DNA from 2 places in the Pradoshia sp. Z4_20 genome. Region 1 is predicted to be linked to the other one. Evidence: predicted binding sites of a transcription regulator. Region 1 holds the regulator's gene; the other holds the start of a gene.
The links. The regulator LexA, encoded in region 1, represses DNA repair genes until DNA is damaged. The targets are predictions, from matches to a motif close to CGAACATATGTTCG.
Positions count from the first base shown of each region.

Region 2: the regulator LexA is predicted to act here: its motif matches at 2,225-2,238, upstream of AC4BHP_RS10025 (YhjD family protein).

Region 1 covers NZ_JBZAJD010000008.1:134,683-138,116, forward strand. Annotated here, with positions in the region: gene AC4BHP_RS15985 (DUF896 domain-containing protein) at 1-202, opposite strand, end outside; gene AC4BHP_RS15990 (YneB family resolvase-like protein) at 279-929, opposite strand; gene yneA (cell division suppressor protein YneA) at 999-1,322, opposite strand; gene lexA (transcriptional repressor LexA) at 1,476-2,102, shown strand; gene AC4BHP_RS16005 (helicase-related protein) at 2,298-3,434, opposite strand, start outside.
Region 2 covers NZ_JBZAJD010000003.1:1,023-4,456, forward strand. Annotated here, with positions in the region: gene abc-f (ribosomal protection-like ABC-F family protein) at 1-1,099, opposite strand, end outside; gene AC4BHP_RS10015 (RAxF-45 family protein) at 1,229-1,348, opposite strand; gene AC4BHP_RS10020 (TVP38/TMEM64 family protein) at 1,448-2,059, opposite strand; gene AC4BHP_RS10025 (YhjD family protein) at 2,270-2,644, shown strand; gene AC4BHP_RS10030 (competence protein ComK) at 2,661-3,254, opposite strand.

The sequences.
Region 1 (3,434 bases):
TTATTTTTTCAGGTGTGACATCCTTACCTTCTGGATCGATAATTGTCAAACCTTCAACCGTATTTCTCATTGAGGTACGAAAGGTTTCCAAATACTCTTTCCTCAGAAGAGATTGTTCAGTGGCTTCTTCTTTTGTAAGGCCAACTGTTTTTGATTTCTTAGATAATTCATTAATTCTTTTAATTTTATGCATTGGCAGCATGGTATTGCTCCTTCTATATAAAATATAAGTAGATATTGTCATCGTATAGAAAAACTGCGTAATTTTCAAGAATGAACTATTGATTAGTATTCTTTTTCATATATTCTGAATATCTTCGATGAATGGTGGCTTTTGAGAGATCATAGCCTTTTCTGTTTAAATTCTCCGTAATTTCAGCAAATGTTAATCCTTTAATACGCAGCTCAATAACCTCCTGTAAAGGTACCTCTGACCTTTCTCTTCCGCCTCCAAGATGTTGATTTGCTAAATTTCTTTGTGGTTTATATCCATTTTCAATTGCTCGTTTCATCCCTCTTCTGATTTTACTGTTTTGTAATTTTCGCTGATATTCCTCTACTATACTGATGATTTGCAAAAGCATGGCATCTGTTTCAGAAACCTCAAGCTCACCATTATGAGTAACCGTATATAATTTAACCCCTTCTTTATAGATGCAATGTAATAGAGCAATCTTGGCATTTCCTCTGCCCAGTCTTGTTTCATCCTGAATCAAGAGACCCTCGATTTCTCTATTTTTCATTTTTTCCAGCAAGATTAGAATGCCTTCTCGTTCTAAATCATATCCACTGGCTTGTTCTTTCTCGATTATTACCACCTCGAACCCCTTTATGGCAGCCAGTCTTGTTAACTCCTGCTCCTGCCTTTCCAGTGATGTTTCCTGTGAACTTTTATCTGTGCTGACTCTGCAATAAATTCCAACCTTCATTTTCTCTCACCATTCTTCTTTACATATAGATAAGGCCGGGAAACATTCCCGACCTTACTGATTATATAGTTATTTATCAGAATCTGCTAAGTGTAGCATTTCTGTATTTTCGTTCATTTTCTTTACAGGAATCACAATCGTTTGCCCTTCCTTTAAATGATTAATGTGCAAGTCATTATGTTCCTGAACCCAAGAGACAAATTCAGTCTGTGTCATTTCGCTGCCGTCAAAACGTTCAGCCATATCCCAAACTGTATCTCCTTTTTTAACCGTGATTTGTTGATAATCGTCTTTTGGTGCTTCAATATTTGTTACTATCATTGTAGTTATTAATAAGAAAAGACCTATAAAAAACAAGATTGAATAATTATAAGAAGTCCATAATTTTTTCATAAATAAACCCCCATCGAATGTATGTTCGTTTAATATAAATCAAGTATAAACCGAACAAACGTTTTGTGTCAATACAAAAAACGAACTTATGTTTGTACTGTTAAACAGGAAATGATATACTAAAAACAAGAAAAGCTAAAAGAGGTGCGGGAGATGACTACTAAATTATCCAAACGGCAACAGGATATTTTGCTATATATTAAAGAAGAAGTAAAAACGAAGGGCTATCCGCCTTCCGTTCGAGAAATTGGCGAAGCAGTCGGACTGGCTTCAAGTTCCACGGTTCATGGTCACTTAGCGCGATTGGAAAGCAAAGGACTCATCAGACGAGATCCTACCAAACCACGTGCTATTGAAATCCTGGATATGGATCCACATGACCATATTCCAAAAACAAATTCAGTTAATGTACCATTAATCGGGAAAGTAACTGCAGGGCAGCCTATTACAGCTATCGAAAATATAGAAGAATACTTCCCTCTGCCTGAGCATATGGCTCCTGCCGATGAAAATGTGTTTATGCTAGAAATTATGGGCGACAGTATGATTGAAGCTGGAATACTTAACGGTGACTATGTAATTGTTCGCCAGCAGCATACAGCAAACAACGGTGAAATTGTCGTAGCCATGACTGAAGATGATGAAGCTACCGTTAAACGTTTCTTTAAAGAAGATACTCATTTCCGTCTGCAGCCTGAAAATTCTATGCTCGAGCCTATCATTCTACAAAATGTCAGCATCCTTGGCAAAGTGATCGGGTTATACAGAAATATTCAATAAGAACGTTGGGACCGGCTTTCAGCCGGTTCTACTTTTGTGTTTAAAATCTATTATCTCTATTAAACTTATGCATTTAAGAATTGGCGTATTCCATTTTATAAATAGATTAATACTTTTATTTATCTCGTTGTTTACATAATATTATTATGTGATACAAAAAAGCTTGCAACCATTTTGATTGCAAGCTTGAAGGTCCTATATATCCCATCCTTTGTAATAGTATCTTGATCGTTTACTCTCTTCATAACACGACTGGCAAATAGCAAATGGATAATTCCAACTTAACGGCTTATTGCATGACCGACACTTTGTTTGATATTTTTTAACCCCTTTTCTTAACTGATTATGTGCATCTGAACTGATTTCTTCTCTTACTCGCTCCCAATAGACCGTTTCACTTCTTCGATCTAATTTATACAAAAACAATAAATGCAATCCTACTGATTTATAAGATAATTCAAGTTCATCCAAGGAATCTTTCTTTATTAAAGGCTCTCTCAATTCTCTTCTATCCACAATGGCTTTCATATTATAGAGCCATTGATTAACGAGGCTCTCCTCATTCGCTGAAAAAGGTAAATGCAGAAAACCGTATAAATCAGTTATCGACATTCGTCCTTCTATTTGTTCATGGCGAATTAAATGATATAAAGCTTTTTCCTGAGTAAGCGGTGCTTTTGTTGTGCCGGAAGGATTTTTAAATTCATCCCATAATTCAAAGAATTGATCAAAACTCGAGTGATAACGTTTAAAACGTTCAAATACACCCTGTGTAGGTGCTATTGTAAATGTACTGATCGGCCGGTCTTCACCATTTAACAACCGTTTCATTAAACCAATTTGATCAGTAAATGCCACTCTTCCTTCATTATATATACCTTTACGGCCGGCACGGCCCGCTAACTGCTTTACTTCCTGGGAGGTTAATAAACGCCTTCTCGTGCCATCAAATTTATCATTTTCCAGAAAAACGACCCGCCTAATCGGTAGATTGAGCCCCATCCCGATAGCATCTGTAGATACAATCACTCGCGTCTCCCTGTTAATGAACCTCTGAATTTGTTTAGCTCTTGTCTCAGGAGGCATACTTCCATAGATTATACTTACTTTATGGCCGTTTCTCTCCAGCTTTGAAGCGGTTTGAAGCACTTTATTTCGAGAAAATACAATCAATGCATCTCCTGCCTTGGTATGTTCGATCTTAAAAGGTTTTTTCTCTACAATCAGCGGTATATCACGTTTGTATTCATGAATTTCAATATCATTTCCCTGAAGCAGATTTAGAATCATCCTTTTCGAATTGTGACTGCCTATGATGTGAACTTCCCGAGC
Region 2 (3,434 bases), on a different contig from region 1:
CAACAATCGCAATTCGTTCACCGTATTGAACAAGCAGGTCCATATTCTCAAACAGTGTTTGCGTACCAAATCGCTTCGTAATTCCATGGAGCTGCAGGACATCTTTACCGCTTCGCTCAGATAGGTCGAAGTCTAGGTCCATTTTACGTCTTTCTAAAATAGGCCGCTTAATTTTCTCCATTCTCTCTAAGGCACGTTCCATATTGCGGGCACGTTTATGCAATCCTTCACTCGGCGGATTCGCCTGATTGGCCCATTCCCGCAATCGTTTTATCGCTTCCTTCATTTTTTTGATTTTCTTCTGCTGTTCCTTATATTGATTAAATTCTTCCAGAAGCCGCTTTTCTTTTGCTTGCACGAATTCAGAGTAGTTTCCTTCGTATACGAATATCTCTCCATCGTCCAAATCTAAAATCCTCTTAACCGTTCGATCCAGGAAAAATCGATCATGCGAGACAATCAGAACTGTCCCATCATAGTCTTCGAGGAATCCTTCAAGCCATTCAACTGCACCAATATCCAGATGATTGGTTGGTTCATCCAACAATAGGAGATCTGGCTTTTGCAGAAGCAGCACTCCTAAACAAACTTTTGTTTTCTCACCTCCGCTTAAGGAAACAAAACGTTTATCGAGCATCAAATCGAGCATCAGCCCATTGGCTATCTTCATAATCGTGCTGTCCATCTCATAGCCACCAAGCCGTTCAAACTGCTCCTGAACTTCTCCATACTGTTCTATACTACGAGCCAATGAGCTTTCATTAATATCAGTTGCCATACTATGTTCCAGTTTATCCAGTCTCTCCTTCAGCTCAACCATATGGCTAAAAGCAGATTGCAAGCATTCATATACCGTGATACCGTCAGTAAAGTCAGGGATCTGTGACAGCAAACCTATTGCTGCACCCTTTTTAATGTGAATAGCCCCCTCATCAATTGTTTCGACGCCTGCTATCATTTTTAGAATTATTGATTTCCCACAGCCATTCCGCCCGACGAATCCAACTCGTTCTCCTTCCTTGATCTCAAACGTAATATTTTCAAGTAGCTTTGTTCCGCCATAGTTTTTTTCAATTTGCTGTACACTGCATACAATCATGTGTATGAACCCCTCTCATGCTCATACCCTGTACATGAAAAAAAGCCATAGGAAAGTCGATATAAGACTTCCCCATGGCTTTTGAATTCCTATTTTATCAAGGGTATAGAGACTTATTATCGTTCTTTTTCATATGAAATTTCCTGAAAAGGGCAGACTACCCCCTTGGCGAAATTGCACATGAAAAATGGCACGGATCAATGACAAGTTTTCAAGCCATTGCAAACATACCTTCACAGAACGATTCATCTCTACACCTCCTTTAATGGAATAATTTAGTTATAATTATAAACTTTCAGTCAATTATTAACAACTGCTTTTTTCACTCTTCACAGATATCCTTCCATTCTACGAATGGTCCTTCTGTTCCACCCGATTCAAACGGATTTCTACTTGTTTGCCTACTAGCCATAAAAGGAAAATGACGATACCAACAATAATACTTTTTACTGGTTCGCGAATTAAAGACATAATGTCATGGCCAATATAACTAATAGTAAAGATCATGACCAATTTCCCTGCAAAGACAGCAAGCATATATTGTTTTGGACTAATGTCAGATAATCCGCAAACTATATTTACGATCGCGGAAGGAGTGAATGGGAAACAAAGCAAGATAAACAACGGGCCAAATCCATGATGATTGATCCAGAGCATCGCTTTTTGCACAGCCGAATGTCTATGTAAAAATGAAAGGGCTTTTTTCTTTCCATATTTTCTGGACAAATAAAACACAACCATCGCACCAGCGACAGCACCTGTCCAGGAGAGAAGAAATCCAATCCATAAGCCAAAAGCATTGGCATTAGCCGTCACAAAAACAAACAAAGGCAAAAAAGGAAGGAACGCTTCAACAAACGGGAGCAACAATCCCGGAATGGGACCTAAGTTTCTATAATCACTTATTAATTCGGCTAAATGCTCCAATGTTAGCCATTCTGTTAACCAATTAAGATCCATAGTCTCTCCTCACAAACAAATAACAAATTCAGTCCATACTATATAAATATCCCCATATACATTAGATTGAAACAATCCTTACCCCTATTATATCAGATTGCTGTAAGGAGAGAATTAGTTAGAAAATAAACTTGTCAAAAATGTGAAAAGCGATTATTCTATATAGGAACGTATGTTCGTTTTTTACAGACATTGAAAGGACGCGATTACATGACCCGCATCCCTACAGAAGAGCGCAATATAATGGAAAAAGCGATCTATCTACCCATGGTCCTCACCGTACTTGCCCGAGACCTTCAAGTGGTAAAAGCATCGCCCCTTAAATTAAAACAACCATACATATTATTAATTGATGAAACCATGAAACAGGTCCAAGCGGAATTGAAACATGCAAGCCACTATATGAGGACACATCAACTCAAAGTGGAAGAAACAAAAAGAGACGAATCATTTACCTCCTTTTTATTTCTGTATAAAGGCTATGAGGAATATCATAATTATTTCAATCCCCGTATTCGAAATAAAGTACAGGAATTACTGGAGTATTATTTTTTGAAGCAGTGGACTGACCAACTGAAAAATTAACAGCAATAAGTATACATCAACTTTCCTTATAACTATTTGATGAATGCATTAAACCATACTTTGTTTGGAAATCTGAATTCCTATCATTAACTTGCATGGCATTATATAAATAATGTGTCTTACGCTCCGTCTCTGCTAAGGTTTGAAGCAGCTTCGACTTCAACATCGCCGTTCTGAGCATCTGGTTTTCAATAATACTATAGGAAACCGGAACAACGATAGATTGTTTATTATGAAAATTGATTTGTGTTTTAGTCGCATCAATCTTAACTCTGGATACAATGTGCTCATAAGAAAGCCAAATACACGATTCTTTTGCAGGAGATGTAGTAGGAAAAAAGAATAGGCGATTAGCCGGTTCTAACGATATCGGCACTTTATGCGAGATACCGAGGAGCTTTTTCGTCGACTGACATCTACCAGGATAATCAGCTCCAAAATAATCACAGCTTGATTTTACTACTTCAGATGGTCTAAAAGGTACTAAAATTTCTTCATCAAATTCAATTACTTTAGAATACGTTTTCGATCCATATTCTACTGGAACAACAGCAAATGTAAATGGACTTATTTCGTAATCCTCTCTCCTGCTAATCACGTTCTTTTCCATGGCTTCCTCCTTATAGATCCTACAATATTACTACAATTTCAATATAACATAATATTTCAAAATAATTGGTTTATTCACCAAAATTTCAATTTTAACCCAGAACCCCCATGATTGTTACGGTTAATTCATTTTATATTCTGGGTATATGATAAATAACTATTTCAAACTACCAAAGTAAAT